Syntrophotalea carbinolica DSM 2380: one gene and its partners. The protein of the gene in region 3 interacts with the protein of the main gene of each other region in a pairwise test. Links are inferred from orthologs where the notes say so. Each region holds a gene or a part of one and is shown on either strand. Other genes may lie near its edges.

Region 1 (7,297 bases), 1.5 Mb from region 3 along the record:
ATGTACGGCTCTCGATGCCGATCAAACTTGCTTCGGCCGTAACAAACCCGCGCATGCGGCGGTCGAATTGCGGCAAAGCGCGGCGCAATCCCGTCGTTACGAAAGCCGGCAGCGCCTCGGCAAGTTCGGCCTCGCGCACCCCGGGTCGACAGCTTGAGCGAATAGGACCTGTCCCCCGACCGAGAAAAGCCATGAGGTTCTGGGCCGGAGCATGAAAATCTCCTCCCCCAAGCTCATATGCCCGTTTTTCCCAGCGCCGCTGAAAACGCATGCCGGCCAAAGCATCCCGTCCGTCGAAATCTTCGGGCCGAACGGCCACGACCAGCGCGCTATTGGACCACTCCCCGTCACGGCGCAGGTAACTCATGCCGTTAACCACCATCCCCCCGGGTTCGGAGGAAGCCACAACCACCTCCCCTCCCGGACACATGCAAAAAGAGTAGATACCGCGTCCGGTCTTGGGATCGTTCCAGGTCAAAGCGTATTCGGCCGTCGGCAAATGCGGATGCTGTGCATGTCCGTATTGAATCGCATTGATCAACGGGGCAGGATGTTCCACCCGAAGGCCGATGGCGAAAGGCTTCGCTTCCATGGCCACACCGGCCGACTGCAACATTTCGTAAGTATCTCTGGCACTGTGTCCGCATGCCAGAACCAGGCTGTCACATGTCACCTCTTCGCAGTCGTTCAACACACCCGCGCGCACGCGGCCGGCAGTGAATGCCAGGCCGGTAAGGCGGGTTTCATAACGGATCGCAACGCCCAGATCGCGTAGTTTCTGGCGAAAGCGAATCAAAACCAGGCGCAGACGATCCGTTCCGACATGGGGCTTGGCATCCACCAGAATATCCTCGGGTGCTCCACAATCGACCAGGGTCTGCAACACCTGACGGTGCCAGGGATGTTTAACCCGGGTGGTCAACTTGCCATCGGAAAAGGTTCCGGCGCCGCCCTCGCCAAAAGAAATGTTGCTCCGGGAATCGAATACCCCCTCCTGGCGGAACTTTCTGACATCGCGCACCCGGTCTTCAACGGACCGTCCCCGTTCAACCAGCGTCACCTCGGCACCGCATCGCGCCAGGTGCCAGGCGGCAAACAGACCGGCCGGTCCCATCCCGACCACGAGCACCCGCCATGGCTTGGTCAAAGATGGCGTAAAAGGCAAAACCTGCTGTTTGACGGGTTGCAATCGGGGATTGCCGGCGTGGCGATGCAGCAATGCCTCTTCGTTCTCCACCTCGAACTGAACACTGAATATTCGCAGGATACGGGATTTACGCCGCGCATCGATGCCCCGACGCACAACACTCAGATTTCCAAGACTCTCCGGGGCAACCCCAAGCGCCTCGGAGACCCGTAGCGGCAACAATGTTTCGTCTTCATCAAGGGTCAGGGCAATTTCACGTAACAATAAAGGCATGGACGTCGATTATCTGATATAGGCAGCGTTTCCGTGACATACACGAAAATCAGGTTGTTTCCAAAGCAAGGGGAAATTCCAGATTGAATATGGTGCCCTCCCCTTCCGTGCTACGTACGTTGATGTGGCCTTTGTAACTTTTGACAATGCGCAGTACCACGGACAATCCGAAACCGGTACCTTTGGTCTTGGTGGTAAAAAACGGGTCGAATATCTTGCTCAGATTTTCCCTGGGAATGCCTCCGCCGGTATCGGAAACCTCGATGGTCACATTATAGCCGTCGTACCGAACCCCGACCTTCAGCGCCCCCCCGTGCTGCATCTCATACAGGGAGTTGGCGAAAAGGTTGGTGAAGATCTGTTCAACTTCCCCCTTGTCCGCCATCATCGGTGGCGGCACCTGTTCATAATGCTTGTCGACACTCACACCACTGGCATTGAGCTGCGCACTGAAGGTCTCGAGGATACGATCTATGGTTTCGACCAGGCAAACCGGCTCCAGGGTTACTTGAGGCCCTTTGCTGGCGTCCAGAAGCTTGGACAGGATCCCATCGATACGATCGACTTCATGCAGCAATTTATCGATATACCCGGCTTTTTCGGCATCGTGAGCCAGCACCGGTTTAAGAATCTGGGCAAACAGGCCGATGGCGTTGAGGGGATTGCGAATTTCGTGGGCCATCCCGGCGGAAACATGTCCCAGTGCGGCAAGTTTTTCGGCTTGCAGAATTTCATTATGGGCCAGTTCCAGTTCACGGGTTTTTTCCGCCACGCGCCTTTCCAGTTCAAGGTTCCAGCCTTCGATCTGGCTTAAAAGGCGCTCGCGTTCCTCCCGCAATTCCCGGTTGTGAATCTCGATACGCCGAATGCGTAACACATTCTCAATGCGTTCCACCAAATCCTGATTTTTAAAAGGCTTGAGAATATAGTCGGCGGCACCGGCCTTCATCACATCAACGGCAATCTGTTCACTGCCTTTACCGGTTAACATGATGACATAGGTGTCGGGGTGAGCCTGACGCAGATGACGCAGTGTCGTCATTCCGTCCATGACAGGCATCATGTAATCCAGCAACACCAGATCCGGCGATTCCTGTTCGACGATTTCAAGACATTCCTGCCCACTGTGAGCGGTAAGCACCTCGAAACCTCTGCTGGTCAATACCATGGTGGCCAATTGCAGAATAATCGCCTCGTCATCCACCACTAGAATCCGGCTGGACATCCCCATCTCCTTGAAATGATTAAAATCACCTCGCAACAAAAATATCCGGCCCCAAAGAATGATATGCGCCCGCCGATGGACAATAACCCTCTTGGAACCATCATCAAGTCGCCTGTGCAGACCTTTTCTTAGTAGCCAAGGATACCCTTGCGCAATTCCTTTATGCAAGGGAGAAATACCCAAAGACGCTCGACCCACCCCGAGCCCATATAAAAAAAGGGCGACCTAAGGTCGCCCCCGAAGACATGGATCAGTTTGAGATTCAGGCTGGAACACGCACGGTCATAACCGGTACCGGGGATTTGCGCACCACCTTCTCGGCGGTACTTCCGAACAAGACATGATCCAGACCGGAACGGCCCTGAGTCCCCATAATGATGAGATCGGCGGGTAGCTCCATGGCTTTTTTGATAATCTCATCGTAAGGGATGCCAGGGACAATAAAGGTCTGGTAGTTTTCATAATCGGCGATGTGCATACGGCAAAACTTTTCCATCATCTTGCGAGCACCTTCTTCTATTTCCTCTTCCAGGGATTCGAAAGAAATATGCGGCACGTAAAATCCACGCAAGTCGACCGGTTCGTTAATGACATGGACTATAACCAGCAGGGATTCATATTTGCGGGCCATCGCCAGCGCATATTCGAACGCATACTCGGAATTTTCCGAAAAATCAGTTGCAAACAATACCGTCTTGAAATCTTTCATTGCCACTCCCCGAAACAGATCAGTTAGCGTTGACTGGCCGCTCCTCGGTCAGCATCTTATGCATGATAAATTTGAGTTCATCCACCTTTACAGGCTTATGGATGTATTCAAAAGCACCCAGCTGGATTGCTTCAAGATACGATTCGACCCCGCCATAAGCGGTTACCATGATCACCCTGGTACTGGGATAACGTCGATTAAGTTCGCGAAGAAAGGAAAGCCCGTTCATCTCCGGCATCTTAAGATCGCTGATCACGACATTGACCTTATGCATGCGCAAAAACTCGAGAGCCTCGAAGCCGTTAGCCACACTATCTACCTGATAGCCTTCATTCTGCAGAATAGCCCGAAGAGCAATGCGGGCATTTTCTTCATCGTCCACTACCAGAATCTTTTCCCGATTCTGCACTGCTGACACCCCCTTCCCTGATTTGCCTAAAGCATACCACCGGGTCGTGGACTGTCAAGCCGCTGCAAAATCATCAAAAAATGTGTTTTTTCCTTAATTTCAGCATGTTACAGATTCTAACCACAGGAAAGCATTGCGCTTGTCGCAGGTTTAAAACCAGCCCAGGCAAAGGGAAGCGACCAACACGGAAAGGTTTTTTGCAGTATTGCTGCCGGAGGCGAGTACCTCGTCATGACAAAGACGCTTTGTGCCAAGGCCGGCGGCACGATTGGTGACAGAGCTGAGTCCGACAACCTCAAGGCCAAGGGCCCCGGCCATAATGGCTTCAGGAATCAATGACATGGAAACGGCATCGGCACCCATCTGCCTGAGAGCACGCACTTCCGCCGGAGTTTCGTAGGAGGGTCCCGGTACCGCTGCCAAAACCCCCTGTTGCACATGGATATTATGGGACAGCGCTTCGGTACGCAGAGACTTGAAAAGATCCGTACGATAAAGCCTGGATAAATCGACGAAAGTATCGCCGCACATCCCGCGTAAAGGATTGTCGCCCAGCACATTAATATGATCGGCGACGAACATGAAACATCCGGCATCCAAGTCGGGGTGAATACCGCCAACGGCGTTGGTCAGCAACAACCGCCGACAACCCAGAGCATGCGCCAGTCGCACGGGCACGGCCGTCTGCCAGGCGGTCAATCCCTGATACAGATGAAAGCGTCCCTGAAAGATCAGTACCCGGCGGCCATGCAGAGTGCCGGCCAGCAACCGGCCGGCGTGTCCGGCCACGGCAACGGCCGGAAAGCAGGAAAAATCCCTGTACTCCCAGACTTTTACATCCTCCACTGCGTCAGCGACCTGCCCCAGGCCCGATCCGAGGATCAAAGCCAGATCGAAAGGGGCCATCCCGCATCGGGCATGCACCTCTTCCACGATGGGGCCCAGATTTTCTTCGGTCAAAACGCTTCCCATGTCAATGTTCCCCGGCGCGATGTGCGGACATGGCCGTCGACGCCACCGTTGCCGGGGGCTGTCGGAGGATCACCACGCAGGTATCGGGCAAACTCACTTCACGACCGTCCAGCCATGCCTGCACGCCGCCGGGAATACTGACCCGGATTTCCGCAAAATCATGGACGGTCCATTCGACGCGCGTGCCTGGTTGCATATCGTAGTTCTGCAGAGGCCGCCGATCAGCCTCTATTTCCACCCAGCCGCTTCCTTTGGAGGCGATGCGAAACACCGCCCCGCCTGCGGGCAGAGGGAAAATCAGCGCATCTTCGGACGCTTCGCTGGTTTCGACGGGGACATCTGCATCCTGCACCGGGGCGGAAGCTTCAGATGCGGAGGGTGGCGAACTCTGCGGCTCAGGTGCCGCATCGGATTTCATCGAAGATTGCGAGGCAGAAATCCCCGCCGCTGGTTCACTGGCGGGCAAGGCTGGCGTTGCGGATTCTTTGGATACAGGAATCCACGTTTCGCGGTTTTCCACGTAAAACAGCCAGCCGGCAACCAAAATGGCACCCAGGGCAATCAACAGCCAAATCGGGAATCCCGGGCGCTTCTTCCCGGCCGGCTCCAGCTCGGTGCCGGAGTTTTCAGGGGTAGGAAGCTGCGACAGGGGCTGGGCGACAGACTGCGCGGCACCGCGAAACTCCTTCAGCGCCTGCTCGGCATCGAGCCCCAGCAATGTTGCATATTGACGCAAAAAACCAACGGCATAGGCGGCTGCGGGCAACGCCTCGTAATCATCGTCCTCGAATGACCGCAGATAAGCCGAACGGATGCGGGTACGTTCTGCCACAGCCTGCAGACTCAACCCCATGGCCTCACGTCGCTCTTGCAGTTGCTTTCCCAGGCTGGCAACCGGCACTTCGGCGGGACTGTCCTCTGTTGATGTGTCATGCATAGCGTTCACGTCTCACTGTAACATGTCAAGATAATCGCCGGCCCTGATGCCCATCTCCGATTCAGGTATCAACTCCCGGACTTTAAGAAAAGCCTGGCGAGCCGGATCCATCTGGCCATTTTTCATATAAGCCATCCCCATATAAAAATGCAGACGCCCATATTCTGGAGCCAACAGCAGAGCTTTCTTATATTCAATCAACCCGCGATCGACCTGGCCAAGAGTGGTCAAAACTTCTCCGAGGCGAAGATACGCTTCGATATACCTCGGATTTTTACTCAAGGCTTCCCGATAGGAGGCTATGGACTGTTGATGTTCCTGCTTCATAAAATACGCCATTCCGATACCGGTCAGGGGAATTTCGGGTTGAGGGAACAGCAGATTGGTGGCAGCCTTATTCAGGTGAAGCAGGGCATCATCGGGCCGTTGCATATCCAGGTAGAGCGCTCCGAGATTATTGAAATACCGCGGTTCATCCGGACGTAGTTCAATGGCCCGTAAATAATGCTTTTCCGCTTCCGCAAAAGCCCCCTTGCGCTGATACGCCTGGGCCAGACCTTCCTGGATGTCGGAATCGTTCTTATCGAACTTTTCCGCTTCAAGAAATTTGGCCAGCGCCATGGTCGGGTTATTGTTTTTGAGTTCGGCCACACCAAGGGTGTATTGTACCTTGGCGTTTTGCGTCGCCTTCGTACGGGATCCGCTGGAAGGCGTACACCCGGACACAACCAGCGCCAGCGCCATCAAGCACCACCCTGCACACGCCATCTTTTGAACCATGGGCACCTCCACCTCAACGCAACTGAGGACAGAAAATAATCAAAGATATTTACCGATAAGTAAATCCAACTTTTCGCGGGTATCGGCAGCGATCGCGTCCGGCGCGGTCATGATGGCATACCGCAAAGCTTCACCGCAGGAACAACCGGGACGGGAAACCAGGCTGCCGACCGCTTCCCGAATAATCCGCCGCGCCGTGGCCACATTTTTTTGAATGATGGCTATCACGGCATCGACGGACACATCGTCATGCCCCTCATGCCAGCAATCGTAATCCGTGGCTAGAGCCACTGTGCCATAACAGATTTCGGCCTCACGGGCCAGCCGCGCCTCGGGGATGTTGGTCATGCCGATGATATCGACCCCCCAACTGCGATAGATTTTCGATTCAGCACGGGTGGAGAAATTGGGGCCTTCGATACACAGGTAGGTTCCGCCTTCGTGAACAGTGGCACCAACCGCGCGTGCTGAAGCTGCCAGTAGCCGGGAAAGATCCGGACATACAGGATCGGCAAACTGCACATGCCCGACAATGCCGTCACCAAAAAATGACCCGTTGCGCTTGCCCTGAGTGCGATCGAAGAATTGATCGGGGATGACGATATGCCCGGGAACGATCTGTTCGCGCATACTGCCGACCGCCGAAACAGAGATGATCCTGTCCACGCCCAGCTGCTTCATGCCGTGGATATTGGCCCGGTAGGGTACTTCCGAAGGCAGCAGTCGATGGCCTCGTCCGTGCCTGGGCAGGAAAACCATCTTGACACCGTCGAGCACGCCGGTCACAAAGACATCGGACGGAGCGCCAAAGGGCGTATCGAGACTTACCTCGCAAACATCCGTCA
Region 2 (8,345 bases), 590 kb from region 3 along the record:
GTAACGTCCTACCCATACCCTGTAAAACAATTTACCGTTGACCCAACCTTTTTGCACACGGGCCTGCCCGAGTTGCTGCCGGTATCTGCCGGCCAGCCGCTGAGCATTTTGGTTAACGGTAAATGCGCCGATCTGAACAGCATAATCGCCCACTTCGTAACTGGGGGCCGGACGATAGGTTACCAGACCCCGGTTATCCACCGCAGCCATACCAAGGGCTTCAATGCGCACCGGCGCCGTACCGGGACCTACGACCTGCAGACGCATTGCCGCCTCGTAGGACAGATCGATAATACGATTGCCGACAAAGGGGCCCCGGTCATTGATCCGTACAATTTCCTGATGACCATTATTTTTGTTGACGACACGAACATGGGTACCCAGTGGCAAAGTCTTGTGCGCGGCGGTCATGGCGTGCATGTCGTATATCTCGCCGTTGCTGGTCTTTTTGCCATGGAATTTGGGGCCATACCAGCTGGCCAGCCCCTCCTGCACGAATCCCTCGCAGCTGCTCATCGGCTGGTAGAGATTCCCGTTCACCGTATAGGGCTTCTGGTGTCCCTTAAGTCCTGCCGTGGCCGGGGTATCGACCACCCGGGTGCGATACCGCCCGGCACAACCGCATAACAAGGCAGCTGCCAGGCAGACAATCCCGGCTCTTTGCAACATGCGTAGCAACATAAATACCCTGGTCTTCACTTTTCCATGTGCATTTTCAGTGTGACAGCGTCATTCGAAACGCCTGCCACCTGATATCCGAAACCGCGAACAGCAAAGCGAGGCTTATAGATACTATTCCTGAACCATGGTCATGGCGCGCAGCTTTTGATAACGCTGTTCACGCAGTTCATCCGAAGACAGGTCTTTCAGGTCGTCAAGATGTTTCTTGAGGCAAATCCGTACCTGCTCGGCAGCTGCCTTATGATCGCTATGGGCACCGCCCAGCGGCTCGGGAATCACTTCATCGATGACACAACCAAGATTCTGGATATCACCCGCGGTCAGTTTAAGTGCCTCTGCGGCAACCGGCCCTTTGGCACCGTCCTTCCACAAAATGGCGGCGCAGCCTTCCGGAGAGATGACCGAGTACACGGCATTTTCCATCATCAGCACACGATTGCCGACAGCCACGGCCAACGCCCCTCCGGAACCGCCTTCTCCGGTAACGGTTACGATAACCGGGACTTTGAGAGCCGCCATTTCCCGCAGGTTGCGGGCGATGGCTTCGGCTTGTCCCCGCTCCTCGGCACCGATTCCGGGAAACGCCCCCGGCGTATCGACAAAAGTAAAAATCGGCAGACCGAATTGCTCAGCCATCTGCATGACCCGCAGGGCCTTACGGTACCCCTCGGGATTGGGCATGCCAAAATTACGGTAAACCTTCTCCTTGGTATCCCGCCCCTTCTGATGACCTATAACGGCGCAGGGCTGCCCGTCCAAACGGGCAAATCCGCAAACCAACGCCGGATCATCGCGAAAGTTGCGATCGCCATGAACTTCGAACCAGTCCGTAAAAACATGTTCAACGAAATCGAGGGTAAAGGGACGATTGACATGACGTGCCAACTGGGTCACCTGCCAGCGGTTGAGATTGGAGAAGATTTCACGCCGTAATTTTTCGGCTTTTTTCTCCAGGCGCTGGATTTCACCGGAAAAATCGACCTCGTCGGTGGAATAGTCCCGCAATTCGCTCAGTTTCTGTTCCAGTTCAACCAGGGGTTTTTCAAAATCCAGGTAAAATTGCATGTACCTCTCCTGACATCCTTGTCTGCAACCATGGCATCATACGATTCGGATCACACAAATACGCCACAGGCATACAAAGCCTACTTTATTCGAAAGTTATCACATTGTACCCAAACAGGCGCTCGGTGTCTTCCATCATTTCATCGGTAGGGGCAATTTTCAGACTTTCGGGCAACCGCAGAACGGTCTCGCTGCGATGGGGAATCACCAGGTGCATGAGCACCGGGCAAGCGCCCCGATGACGCATTATGATCTCCTTGAGACGATGCAGTTGATCGTCGACGAGCCCCGGAACCTGAAACCTGAAGTGCACCCGTTTGGTTTCCTTGCGGCTGACCTCCGCCAGAGGCAGGATTTCTTTCGGCATCAGTTTGCGTGTTTCCTCTGCAACTTCCACCGTCCCGGTCACCAGCAGCGGCTGATCGCTGTGCAGAGAGTCCGAAGCGTCGCGATAGATATCGGGAAATACCACCATTTCCACGAAGCCGCTGAGATCCTCCAGGGTCACAAAAGCCATGCGTTCGCCCTTTTTGGTCACCAGATCCTTGATGCCGCTGACCATGCCGCACAATCGCACCTCTTCCTTGTCGGCCCGTTCAGCAACGTCGGCGGTGGTACAATTGGCGAAACGCCGTATGACCTCCTGATAGCGTCCCAGGGGATGGCCGGTGATATAGAACCCCAGTGACTCTTTTTCGAACCCGAGCTTGACTTTATCGGACCATTCCTCCATTTCGGGCAAAACCCCATAGCTGGTGCCCCGCTGAGATACAATCTCATCGGTACCGAACAGGGATGCCTGCCCCTCCGCCTTTTCGCGCTGCACCTTCTGGCCGATTTCCATGGCCTCTTCCAGCACCACCAGGTACTGGGCGCGATGACCGCCCAAAGAATCGAAAGCTCCGCACTTGATCAACGCTTCGACGACTTTTTTGTTGACCTTGCGTAAATCGACCCGCTCGCAGAATTCGTGCAAAGTGGTGAAGGGCTGCTCCTGGCGAACCTCGAGTATCGCGTCGATAGCCGCTCCGCCGACGCCCTTGACGGCGCCGAGTCCGAACCGTATGGCATTGTCGTGTACGGTGAAGGAACTGCTCGAAGCATTGATGTCCGGAGGCAGCACCTCGATACCCATAGAGCGTACTTCGTTGATGTTCTTGATGACCTTTTCGGTGTTTTCCATGTCCTCTGTCAGCAGAGCAGCCATGAATTCCACCGGATAATGGGTCTTCAGATACGCCGTATGATAAGCGACCAGGGCATACGCCGCCGAATGCGATTTGTTAAAACCGTACGCGGCGAATTTTTCCATGAGATCGAAGACCGCCTCGGCCTTTTTGACATCGAGTTCGTTCTCCCGGGCGCCGGACATGAAAATCTCTTTTTGCTTGGCCATCTCCTCGGGTTTTTTCTTACCCATGGCCCGGCGCAGCAAGTCGGCGCCTCCCAGGGAATAGCGTGCCAGCACCTGGGCGATCAGCATGACCTGTTCCTGATAGACGATAACGCCATAGGTGTCTTTCAGAATCGGCTCGAGTTGCGGAAAGTCGTAGGTGATCTCCTTTTTGCCGTGTTTGCGCAGAATGAAATCGTCGACCATGCCCGATCCAAGCGGCCCCGGACGATAAAGGGCGCAGACGGCGATAATATCCTCGAAACAACTCGGTTTGAGCTTGACCAGCAGTTCCTTCATACCGGAAGACTCGAGCTGAAACACGCCCGTGGTTTCACCGGCCGACAGCAACCGATAGGTATCGGGATCATCGTCCCCCACCAGTTTCAGGTCAAATTCCGGATCATTGCCCTCATGAATCAGCCGTACCGCGTTGGCGATAACGGTCAGCGTCTTCAAACCGAGGAAGTCGAACTTGACCAGCCCGATCTGCTCCACGTATTTCATGGGGAACTGGGTAACCTGGCCGCCCGATTTCGGATCGGTGTACAACGGCAGATATTCGGACAACGGCTTGGGGGTAACCACCACGCCGGCGGCATGGGTGGACGCATGCCGGGTCAGACCTTCCAGCGTAAGGGCGATATCGAGAAGTTGTTTGACCTGGGGATCCTTGTCCTGCAATTCCTGCAGACGCGGTTCCTGTTCCAGGGCTTCCTTGAGGGTGATATTGAGCACCGTGGGTACGAGCTTGGCGATTCGATCGACATCGCCGTAGGACATATTGAGGGCCCGCCCCACATCACGGATCACCCCCTTGGCCATCATGGTACCGAAGGTGATAATCTGGGCGACGTTTTCCTCGCCGTACTTCTGCCGCACGTATTCGATAACATCTTCCCGCCCGTAGATGCAGAAATCGACGTCGATATCAGGCATCGAGACGCGCTCGGGGTTCAGAAAACGTTCAAACAGCAGATTATAGGGAATGGGATCGATATCGGTGATGCGAATGGCGTAAGCTACCAGCGAACCGGCGGCACTGCCGCGACCGGGACCGACGGGGATCCCGTTATCCTTGGCCCAGTTGATAAAATCGGCCACGATCAGGAAATAACCCGGGAACCCCATGCTGTTGATACATTCGAGTTCCCGTACCAACCGGTCGTGGTAGACTTTTTCCTCTTCGGCGGAAAAATCGGGACGAACCTTGCGGATTTCGGCCAGGCGCTCTTCCAGACCGCGCCAGGAATCCTCTTCCAGCACCTGATCGAGGGTCTTTTCGGCCGGTTTTTCGTACTGGGGAAAATGGTAGGTATCGAAATCGAGTTCCAGGTTACAGCGATCGGCAATCGCAACGGTATTGGCCAGGGCCTCGGGTGCATAATGAAAGAGTTCGGCCATCTCTTCAGGCGTTTTGAGATAGAACTCGTCATTGGAAAACCGAAAGCGGTCCGGATCATCCATGGTCTTGCCGGTCTGCACGCACAGCAAAACTTCATGGGCGGCAGCGGACTCGCGGGTCAGATAATGACAATCGTTGGTGGCAACCAGGGGCAGTCCCAACTCTTTGCCGATAGCGATAAGACCCTCATTGACGGGCTTCTGCTCAGCGATGAAGTTCTCCTGCAATTCGAGATACAGACGATTCTCATCGAATATGGCGGCCATATCACGGGCGCGGGCCACGGCCTGCTCGTGTTTGCCCTGCATCAACAGCGAGGGAAGCTCCCCGCCCAGGCAGGCCGTCAGCGCAATCAAGCCTTTATTGTATTTACGCAGCAGGTCCCAGTCGATACGCGGCTTATAGTAAAAACCTTCGCGGTAACCGGCTGAAACCATCCGGCAGAGATTCTGGTATCCTTCGATATCCTGACACAAAAGCACCAGATGGTAGGCTTTGTCGCCGCCACGCACATTGCTCTTCTCAAACCGGGAACCGGGCGCAACATAGACTTCGCAACCGACAATCGGCTTAACGGAGCTTTTTTTGAGTTTGCTGAAAAATTCGACGGCACCGAACATATTGCCATGATCGGTAATGGCGACGGCCGGCATACCGCAGTCTTCGGCACGTTTGATCAGGTCACCTATGCGAATGGCGCCATCGAGAAGGCTGTATTGGGTGTGAACGTGGAGGTGTACAAAAGGCACTTTTTCCATGCAATATCCAACCGAAGCGACCGCTATCGGCAGGCTTGCCGGCTGTACTCAAAAAGAATGGCCGACACGCCCATCGAAAAGCGCGCTCATGTCAACAATGGTGATAATTTATAGGGACAACGTCAGGATTGAGAGGATAAAAACGCGACACTTTAGCACCGCTGCCGCGGACCGTCAAGATCACGCCTGATCGCCCAGCACCCGGACACCGAAATGACCGAGAAAATCGACAAGCTTGATCAAAGGCAAGCCGATGAGCGTTGTATAATCATCCCCCTCAAGCCGCTGCATGAGAGCTATCCCCAACCCTTCGACCTTGAAGGATCCGGCACAGTCCAAAGGATTTTCCCGCTGCAGATAGCAGCGGATCTCCTGCTCCGTCAAGGCGCGCAGAGTCACCCGATAGGTCGCGAAACCGGTCAGAGTCTCGTCGCGGTTGCTGTCATACACGGACAACCCGGTATAAAAGGTGTGACTTTTGCCCGCCATGCCGCGAAGCTGGCGCACCGCCCCCTCCAAGCTGTCGGGCTTGCCAAGCACTCTCCCGGACGCGTCCACAAAAACCTGGTCCGAGCCGATGATCAGAGCATCGGGATACTTCTGAGCCAGGCTTTTGGCCTTGCCGGCGGCCTGGTGTTTAACCAGCAGTTCCGGAGCGATTTCCTGATCGATCTGTTCCTGATATTGAGGCGCTGCGACATGAAACGGCAGACCGAGTTGCCGCATCAACTGCATCCGATAAGGGCTGGTGGAAGCCAAGACAATGATCTTCATAAACACGCTCCTGAAATAAAAATATCCTCCCTTTTTACTTCAGCTGCGCCATAAATGCAACGTCTACACCGCCTGCGGCCCTACGAGAACAGCATGGGCGGAATTTGCAACTCAGACACATCCGCCAGACCACGCCCCATCAAAGCTTTACCGATGGCGGCCAGAAGTCTTTCGCGATCGACCCGCTCGAAAAACTCGCCGATCCGCGAACAGCCGAGCCATTCGTCGGCAAAGGTCACCTGCACCTGGTCCCCCGACTCGATCAGCACCTCGCCTTCATACCACCCGTCCCCAAGCAGCGCAGACAGGGCCCAGCGGGGAGTCCCCGAGCGCTGGCACCATTCCGCATGATGGATATCAAGATATACCGTTTCCCCCGATTGTTCGCCCAAAGATAAAACCAGCATGTCGTTATCCTCCCGAAAAGTATGTGTCTACCTTGGAAGGATATTCCCCATCTGCGACAGATTAAGTCACAAGTCACAATGTCGCATCTAAAGCCTGCTGCAACCCCGCCGCAAAGGCGTGGCGCAAGGTATCGGGGCCGAGCACCTCGAGATGAGGCAAAAAGGAGTAAAGCCAGGCAAGGATCTCCTTGTGACCGCCGGCCTGCAGAGAAAGAATCAGCGAACCATCCGGCTGTTCTTCAAGCTGTTGAGTGGGGTGCCATTGGCGTTCCCGAATCAGATGCGACACTTCGGAAAAAAAGCGTACCCGGATAGGTTGCGGTTTTTCGCCGACCATGCCGAAGGCCTCCCGGTCTTCTTCGTCCAGGCGGAAATCCTCGGGAATCTCGAAGCGCTCCTCGCCGACCCGGACACTTTCGATACGATCCACCAGAAAGCGTCGCAGGTCACCGCGGTTGTGCGCATAGCCAACCACATACAACGACTCTTTGAAAAACAACAGGGTATAGGGATCGCATAGATACTCGGCGGCCTTGCGACGTGCCGGCGCATACCGAATAGTACAACGATACTGATACAGCAGAGCCCGCCGCAACGATTCGAGAACCTCGCGCTTGCCACGGTAATCGCGGGTTCCCTGGAAACGCGGGGTCACAGCTTGTGCGAGACGTTCCAGATGGGCGACGCTGCGCGGTGGCAGGCTGGCCCGGATGCGCCCGAAAACGGCATCGAGATCATCCAGAAAAGGGGTACCCTCGAGCATGCCGAGTTGCCCGCGACATAGGTAAAGGGTCATTAATTCGGACAGGGAAAAGGTAATAGGGGGGATTTTGGAAAAACCGGTAAGAAAGCCGTAAAGGATCCGGCCATCCCCTGAAGGCTCCTTGATCAGGGGATAACCGGCATCTTCTATAGCCTGCAAATCACGGTAGATGGTGCGGCGGGTAACGCCGCACTCCTCAGCCAACTCGTCGGCGGTGCTGCCGTGGCGGACCTCCAGAATGCGGATCAGGTCATGCAGGCGCGCGGCCTGGCTATACTTGCGGGGCGGTCGCCCCGGCCTGCCCGGCTGATGGCCCGCCATACGGCTATTCCCACTCGATGGTTGCGGGGGGCTTGCTGGAGATGTCGTAAACGACCCGGTTGACACCTTTGACTTCATTGATAATACGCCCGCTGATATGCGCCATGTCGGCATAGGGCAGAGGGTACCAGCCGGCGGTCATGAAATCCTTGGTTTCCACGGCACGCAGGGCAATGACGTATTCATAGGTGCGGCCGTCGCCCATAACACCGACACTCTTGACCGGCAGGAACACGGCGAAAGCCTGGCTGATTTTGTCGTAATGGCCGGTACGATAAAGTTCCTCGATATAGATGGCATCGGCACGGCGCAGGATATCGGCGTATTCCGGCTTGACCTCGCCCAGGATGCGCACCCCGAGACCGGGGCCCGGGAACGGGTGTCGATAGACCATCGGATGCGGCAAACCCAGCTCTTCGCCGATGGCTCGCACCTCATCCTTGAAAAGCTCACGCAGGGGCTCGAGAAGTTTGAGTTTCATATGTTCGGGCAAACCGCCGACATTGTGATGGCTCTTGATATTATGAGCCTTACCGGTCTTGGCGCCTGCCGACTCGATAACGTCGGGATAGATGGTCCCCTGGGCAAGCCAGGTGGCATCCTCGATATTGGCCGACTCCTCCTCGAAGATTTCCACAAACAGATTGCCGATAATCTTGCGCTTACGCTCAGGGTCGCTTTCACCGGCGAGCGCCGTCATGAAACGATCCTGGGCATTGACGCGAATCACGTTAACCCCCATGTTCTGGGCAAAGGTACGCATGACCTGGTCGCCCTC
Region 3 (7,281 bases):
CGAAAGATCATATCTCTCAGGGTTGAAGAACAAGCTTTCAAAAAGCGCATTAGCGCTCTTTATGGTCGGCGGATCTCCTGGACGCAGACGCCTGTAGATCTCGATGCGGGCATCCTCGGGAGTAGCCATGCGATCCAGCAACAGCGTCTCCCGCAGGTAGGGCCCTACATGGAGATGATCGATAAACAGGATGTTGAACTCAACAATGCCTCGCGTGCGCAACTCTTCGAGCTTGCTCTCGCTGATTTCCTCATTGCATTCAACAATGACCTCGCCGGTGCTGACATCAACAATATCAGTGGAAGCAACCTTGCCGACGATTTCCTCTTCAGAAACCGGGATATACTCTACATTGCTGTCGGCAAGCTTGCGAATAGCCGCTTTGGTGAACTTGCGGTTGGCCTTGACGATAATTTCCCCATCATTGCCGAGCACATCGGTCGAGGCACGCTGACCCGCAAGAAGGTCGAGATTGACCTTTTTTTTGAAGGAGTCCCCGTCTACCGTAACGGTCTCCACCTGATAATAGTAATTCAACAACTCTTCGGCACTGTAACCGAGAGCTTTAAGCAGAACCGTTGCGGGAAGTTTCCGCCTGCGGTCAATCCGGACATAAAGGAGATCTTTATGATCAAAATCAAAATCGAGCCAGGAACCACGATACGGGATCACTCGAGCATTATAAAGAATCTTGCCGCTCGAATGAGTCTTGCCTTTATCATGATCAAAAAACACACCGGGAGAACGATGCAACTGGCTCACGATAACGCGTTCGGTACCATTGATGATAAAGGTACCGTTTTCGGTCATTAAAGGGATCTCGCCAAAATAGACTTCCTGCTCTTTTATGTCGCGTATCGCCTGGACTCCGGATTCCTTGTCGACATCCCAAGACACAAGACGCACGCATACCTTAACGGGAGCGGCAAAGGTCATCCCTCGCTGGTGGCACTCACCCACATCGTACTTAGGCGTACCCAGAGAGTACGAAACGTAGTCCAATGAGCAGGTTTCGCTAAAATCGCGAATGGGGAAAACCGAGCGAAAAACCGCTTCAAGCCCGATATTTTTCCGAGCAGAAGGAGGGAGCCCTGCTTGCAGGAAACGCTTGTAGGAATTCTTCTGGATATCGATCAAGTTAGGAATCTCGATGATTCCCTTAATCGTGCTAAAATGTTTCCTAAGAAGCTGGTTATTCGCAACCGAATAAGCCATGGTTTCTCCTTTAGCTAGGGGAAGCTAACGAAAGCAGAATAGCCAAGGCCGCATACTGCAGCCTTGGCTAAGGTGTTAAATATGCAAAGGGTACTACTTGAGTTCGACAGCTGCGCCAGCTTCCTCGAGCTGCTTCTTGAGCTCTTCAGCTTCGGCCTTGGGCATAGCCTCTTTGATGGTCTGAGGAGCCCCGTCGACCATGTCCTTGGCTTCTTTGAGGCCGAGACCGGTAGCGGCACGAACAACTTTGATAACGTTGATCTTCTTGTCGCCGGCGGACTTCAACACGACGTCAAACTCGTCTTTTTCTTCAGCAGCGGCAGCGCCAGCAGCGGCACCAGGAGCAGCAGCTACGGCTACGGGTGCGGCGGCGGATACGCCGAATTTTTCTTCCAGTTCCTTAACCAGCTCAGCCAGTTCCAGAACGCTCATGTTTTCGATAAAGGAAACAACTTGCTCTTTGGTGATATCAGCCATGGTTGGATAACCTCCGTATAGCTATCAAACATTATTTTTGGTTGTGAGAAATTAAGACACAAAAAATCAGCCTTCTTTTTGCTGCTGAATAGCGGCGAGTACCTGTACGAAGGTACGCGGAACCGCAGCAAGAACGCCGACAAAATTGCTGACCGGTGCATTAATAGAACCGAGCATTTTGCCAAGCAGCTCTTCCTTGCTCGGCAGCTCTGCAAGAGCCTTGACTTCATCAATCGACAACAGTTTGCCGTTGAGTTCGGCGGCCCTGAGTTCGAAAGCCTTGTTACTCTTGGCAAATTGGGTCAATACCTTGGCGGGACCGACAGGATCCTCTTCTGCCAGAGCAATAGCGTTAGGCCCCTGCAGATACTCCGAAAGACACTCTGCATCGGTACCTTTGGAAGCCAGACGCAGCAGAGTATTCTTGACGACACGGTATTCGACGCCGACCTTCTTCAGCTCTCCACGCAGCTGATTGACCTGCTCGACGGTGAGACCGCGGTAGTCGGCCAAAAACGCAGCCTGGCACGAAGCCAGCTTTTGTGCCATTTCAGATACGACTTGTGATTTCGCTTCTTTTTTCACTGTCTCTCCTCCTTTCTGTAGTATTTACTGAGTCCGTGAGGACCGTTTTCCAGTCAATGGCCACAGAGGGAGACAATCGTATCCACTCGCTCCGGCCTCGGCAGGCGGTCATACCATTAAACACCGTAGGTACCTGCTGTCTTTGACCTGGATATCAGACACAACACGCCGACCCGCCAGAAGGCAGGACGGCATGCTGCGAATAATCCCAAAAACTATTTTACGAGAGCCTGCACAGTGGGGAGATCAACATTGATCCCGGGACCCATGGTGCTGCTAAGACTCATCTTTTTAAAATAGGTTCCTTTAGCAGTTGCCGGCTTGGCCTTTACCAGCGCATCAAACAGGGCAACCAGATTTTCCTGAAGCTTTTCGGCATCGAAGGAGACCTTACCCACCGGAGCATGAACAATACCGGCCTTTTCGACACGATATTCAACCTTACCCGATTTGGCCTCACTCGTAGCCTTGCCGACTTCAAAGGTCACGGTTCCTACTTTGGGGTTCGGCATCAGCCCGCGGGGGCCGAGAAGACGACCGATCTTACCAACCGTACCCATCATATCGGGAGTCGCAATGGCAGTATCGAAGTCGAACCAGCCTTCCTGAATCTTGGCGACGAGATCATCTCCGCCAACATAGTCGGCTCCAGCTTCTTTTGCTTCAATAGCCTTCTCGCCTTTGGCAAACACCAGAACTTTGACGTCTTTACCCAGGCCGTTAGGCAACACCACGGCGCCACGCACCATCTGATCGGCCTTACGGGGATCAACCCCAAGACGAACAGAGATCTCGACGGTTTCGTCGAATTTAGCGTGTGCAACCTCCTTTACCAAGGCAAGCGCTTCGCCGATGGGATACACCTGCGAACGATCGACTTTTTCCTTGGCTTGCTTGTGCAGCTTTCCTATGGACATTGGCGTACTCCAGATCCTGCCAGAAATTATACGATTTCGAGGCCCATACTGCGAGCCGTACCCTCAATAGTACGAATCGCAGCCTCAATGTCAAACGCATTGAGATCAGGCATTTTCAGTTCGGCGATTTCGCGCACCTGCGCCTTGGTCACCTTACCGACCTTATCCTTGTTCGGCACCGAAGACCCTTTGGGAATCTTGGCGGCCTTCATCAACAAAACAGCAGCAGGCGGCGTTTTGGTAATAAAGCTAAAAGAACGGTCGGCAAATACGGTAATGACTACCGGAATAATCATACCGTCCTGAGCTTGCGTCTTAGCATTGAACGCCTTGCAAAACTCCATAATGTTGACCCCGTGCTGACCCAGCGCGGGACCGACCGGCGGCGAAGGGTTGGCTTTGCCGGCAGGAATCTGCAATTTTATTAATCCAACAACCTTTTTGGCCATGAGCTTCTCCTTGAACTTTAACCTTCATAAAGCCAGCGTCAGCTGGTTTTTTCGACTTGGATAAACTCGAGCTCGACAGGAGTAACCCGGCCGAAAATGCTGACCATGACCTTCAGCTTTCCCTTATCGGGTTTCACATCCTCAACAACGCCGGTGAAATTCAGAAAGGGACCGTCAACCACACGCACCGTCTCGCCAACCTCGAAAGCCACCTTGGGCTTGGGCCGCTCGACATCCTCTTCCATGCGCGCGGTGATCTTGGCCACCTCTTCGTCCGAGATCGGCGGCGGCGCCGACCCCCCACCAACAAACCCTGTCACCTTCGGGGTATTCTTGACCACGTGCCAGGTTTCGTTGTTAAGCTCCATCTGCACGAGGATATACCCCGGGAAAAACTTCCGCGTGGAAGTCTTACGCTCGCCATTCTTCATCTCGACAACTGTCTCGGAGGGAATCAGCACCTCCCCGAACAGCTCCTCGAAACCGAGCTGACGAATCCGCTCTTCCAAAGTCATCTTGACCTTGTTTTCGAACCCGGAATATGTATGCACCCCGTACCACTTTTTAGACATACCGTATTATCTTTTCACCTATCCCCTGAGAATCACACCGATGGCGGAAGACAACAACTTGTCGACCCCCCACAGGAAGGCCGTAACGCCAAGCACCAGCACGATAACCGCCAGAGTGGACCCATAGCCATCTCTTTTGGAGGGCCAGGTCACCTTTTTTAACTCGACCTTGACGTTGCCAAGGAACTCCATCGCCTTCTTGACCACGATAACTCCCAGAGCTTGCTATAAAATATGGCAGGCCAGGAGGGACTCGAACCCCCAACACCCGGTTTTGGAGACCGGTGCTCTAGCCATTAGAGCTACTGGCCTGCATGCAAAAGACCGCAGACAGCTGCGGCCTATCTACTTCGCCCAGCGAAACTACTTGGTTTCGCGATGAGGGGTATGCTTACGACAAAAACGGCAGTACTTGTTGAACTCAAGCCGCTCGGGCTTGGTTTTCTTGTTTTTAGTCGTCGTATAGTTCCGCTGCTTGCACTCGGTGCAGGCAAGGGTAATTATGTCAGCCATATCCGTTTCCTCTACCCCTGCCCGCCGCATGGCGGGCAGAGGAATTCAGCCTTAAAAAGGATTACTCGATAACTTCACTGACGACACCGGCGCCAACGGTACGACCACCTTCGCGAATAGCGAAACGCAGCTCTTTATCCATGGCGATCGGAGTAATCAGGTTTACAGTCATGCTGGCATTGTCGCCAGGCATAACCATTTCAGTCCCCTCGGCAAGCTCACAGATACCGGTAACGTCCGTGGTACGGAAGTAGAACTGGGGACGGTAACCATTGAAGAACGGGGTATGACGGCCGCCCTCTTCCTTGGTCAGAATATAGGCCTCGGCCTTGAACTTGGTATGCGGCGTAATGCTGCCGGGCTTGGCAAGAACCTGACCGCGCTCGATGTCTTCGCGCTTGACGCCGCGCAGCAGCACACCGATGTTGTCGCCGGCCTGGCCCTGATCGAGCAGCTTGCGGAACATCTCGACGCCGGTAACGACCGTCTTGGTGGTCTCTTTCATGCCGACAATCTCGATCTCATCCTGCACGCAGACGATACCGCTCTCTACACGACCGGTAGCAACAGTACCACGACCGGAGATGGAGAAGACATCCTCAACAGGCATCAGGAAAGGCTTGTCGATATCGCGCTCAGGCTCAGGAATGTAAGTATCGACCTGATTCATGAGCTCGATGATCGGCTTGCAGGCATCGCAATCGTCCTTACCGCAACCACACTCGAGAGCCTTGAGAGCGGAACCGGCAACAATCGGAATATCGTCGCCGGGGAAGTCGTAGGAACTAAGCAGCTCGCGCACTTCCAGCTCAACCAGTTCCATCAGCTCTTCATCGTCGACCATATCGGCCTTGTTCAAAAACACGACCATGGCGGGAACGCCAACCTGACGAGCCAGCAGGATGTGCTCGCGAGTCTGAGGCATGGGGCCGTCAGCAGCGGACACAACCAGAATGGCACCGTCCATCTGCGCAGCACCGGTGATCATGTTCTTGACGTAGTCGGCATGACCAGGGCAGTCAACGTGGGCATAATGACGGGTATCGGTCTGATACTCGACATGAGCGGTGGCAATAGTAATACCACGCTCACGCTCCTCAGGAGCGTTATCGATCTGATCAAAAGCCTTGAACTCGGCCAGGCCACGTGCAGCCATAGTCTGTGTAATAGCTGCAGTCAGGGTTGTTTTACCATGGTCAACATGACCGATGGTGCCGATATTTACATGGGGCTTAGTTCTTTCAAATTTTGCTTTCGACATGGAGTAACCTCCCTCTTTAAACTCTTAGCGATATAGTCTGTGTCTTTAGGACAGCCAGGATATGGCATAACCGAAACAAAGTATACTTCAAAAACAAGCAACGCGAAAGGCCCGCAAAATGGAGCCCACAACCGGATTTGAACCGGTGACCTCATCCTTACCAAGGATGCGCTCTACCAACTGAGCTATGTGGGCCAAGCAATTTGCAACCGCGCGGAACGACATGAATCTGGAGCGGGAAACGGGACTCGAACCCGCGACCCTCAGCTTGGAAGGCTGATGCTCTAGCCAACTGAGCTACTCCCGCCCTTCAAAGCCATTCCTCATTCGAAGCTATTTGTTGAACTAACTAAGACCAAGACTCCAGTACGACCGGCCCGTCAGGGCCTCCTGGCAACCTTGCCACAGTCTCATTCGGCAAGTATTCAAATGGTGGAGGGGGGAGGATTCGAACCTCCGAAGTCTACGACGTCAGATTTACAGTCTGATCCCTTTGGCCACTCGGGAACCCCTCCAGGGGACACGCTTAGATTGTGTTGTGTCTGCTGCCCGTCCTTTTGATGGAGCTGGCGACAGGAATTGAACCCGCAACCTGCTGATTACAAGTCAGCTGCTCTACCAATTGAGCTACGCCAGCCAGGCACAGATGCGCTTTATAACCCTATTGGATATAAATTGCAAGCAGTTTTTTCGCCCATGCTCGTTGCGGCGAACGGAGCAAAGGTATAGTCCATCCACCCCCTGCCTGTCAACTCTTTTCTCCAAAAAAAACGATCTTTTCAAAAAACAACAATCTGACTGCCCGGCAGTCACCCCACGGACAGCGACTTACAGCCTCAAACCGTCTGCTGACGAAGAACCTCAAACAGCGCTACACCACCGGCAACGGAAGCATTGAGAGAAGAGACTTGACCGCGCATAGGAATCGCCAGCAGCGCATCACAGTGCTTTCTGACATTATCCCGCAAGCCCTTTCCCTCACCGCCGACAACCAGCACCACGTTGCCGCGCAGGTCGGTATCGTAAAGACTTTGCGATCCAGCGTCACCGGCGAGGCCATACACCCAGAATCCGGCTTGCTTGAAAACTTCTAAAGAACGCGCGACATTCGTCACGCGGCATACCGGAAGATACGCCAAAGCACCGGCCGATGCCTTTTCGGCAGCGGCTGTAATGGGACAGCTCCGATCCTTGGGAAGAACGATCCCCTGGCAGCCTACAGCTTCCGCCGACCTTGCCAATGCTCCGAGGTTATGTGGATCGGTAATGCCGTCGAGCACCAGAATCACCCC

The links. Proteins that work in one complex are often made in the same cells at the same time.
Region 1: the proteins of rplL (region 3) and PCAR_RS11105 interact in binary tests that used the Escherichia coli proteins (3 or more experiments, as listed by UniProt). The link is inferred for Syntrophotalea carbinolica DSM 2380 from one-to-one orthologs.
Region 2: the proteins of rplL (region 3) and dnaE interact in binary tests that used the Escherichia coli proteins (3 or more experiments, as listed by UniProt). The link is inferred for Syntrophotalea carbinolica DSM 2380 from one-to-one orthologs.

The regions. Positions count from the first base shown.
Region 1 is NC_007498.2:2,345,614-2,352,910, forward strand. The notes cover bases 1,632-4,576. They hold PCAR_RS11105 (universal stress protein), read right to left. Parts: upstream 3,355-4,576; coding sequence 2,908-3,354; downstream 1,632-2,907. Other genes in these bases: PCAR_RS11100 (hybrid sensor histidine kinase/response regulator), read right to left, coding at 1,632-2,645; PCAR_RS11110 (response regulator), read right to left, coding at 3,374-3,763; PCAR_RS11115 (purine-nucleoside phosphorylase), read right to left, coding at 3,914-4,576. Also shown: PCAR_RS11095 (NAD(P)/FAD-dependent oxidoreductase), read right to left, coding at 1-1,420; more of PCAR_RS11100, read right to left, coding at 1,470-1,631; more of PCAR_RS11115, read right to left, coding at 4,577-4,735; PCAR_RS17885 (helix-turn-helix domain-containing protein), read right to left, coding at 4,737-5,672; PCAR_RS17890 (tetratricopeptide repeat protein), read right to left, coding at 5,685-6,452; mtnP (S-methyl-5'-thioadenosine phosphorylase), read right to left, coding at 6,492-7,297.
Region 2 is NC_007498.2:1,427,376-1,435,720, reverse strand. The notes cover bases 1,632-5,624. They hold dnaE (DNA polymerase III subunit alpha), read right to left. Parts: upstream 5,303-5,624; coding sequence 1,832-5,302; downstream 1,632-1,831. Other genes in these bases: PCAR_RS06930 (Maf family protein), read right to left, coding at 5,483-5,624; PCAR_RS06945 (acetyl-CoA carboxylase carboxyltransferase subunit alpha), read right to left, coding at 1,632-1,746. Also shown: PCAR_RS06950 (septal ring lytic transglycosylase RlpA family protein), read right to left, coding at 1-681; more of PCAR_RS06945, read right to left, coding at 793-1,631; more of PCAR_RS06930, read right to left, coding at 5,625-6,076; PCAR_RS06925 (hypothetical protein), read right to left, coding at 6,157-6,483; PCAR_RS06920 (helix-turn-helix transcriptional regulator), read right to left, coding at 6,557-7,567; guaA (glutamine-hydrolyzing GMP synthase), read right to left, coding at 7,572-8,345. UniProt on the Escherichia coli protein: DNA polymerase III is a complex, multichain enzyme responsible for most of the replicative synthesis in bacteria. This DNA polymerase also exhibits 3' to 5' exonuclease activity. The alpha chain is the DNA polymerase catalytic subunit.
Region 3 is NC_007498.2:834,078-841,358, reverse strand. What follows is about bases 1-2,929. They hold rplL (50S ribosomal protein L7/L12), read right to left. Parts: upstream 1,693-2,929; coding sequence 1,309-1,692; downstream 1-1,308. Other genes in these bases: rplA (50S ribosomal protein L1), read right to left, coding at 2,493-2,929; rplJ (50S ribosomal protein L10), read right to left, coding at 1,759-2,277; rpoB (DNA-directed RNA polymerase subunit beta), read right to left, coding at 1-1,215. In the rest of the region: more of rplA, read right to left, coding at 2,930-3,194; rplK (50S ribosomal protein L11), read right to left, coding at 3,221-3,643; transcription termination/antitermination protein NusG, read right to left, coding at 3,682-4,215; preprotein translocase subunit SecE, read right to left, coding at 4,234-4,422; rpmG (50S ribosomal protein L33), read right to left, coding at 4,579-4,728; tuf (elongation factor Tu), read right to left, coding at 4,790-5,989; 23S rRNA (guanosine(2251)-2'-O)-methyltransferase RlmB, read right to left, coding at 6,826-7,281. UniProt on the Escherichia coli protein: The binding site for several of the GTPase factors involved in protein synthesis (IF-2, EF-Tu, EF-G and RF3). Is thus essential for accurate translation.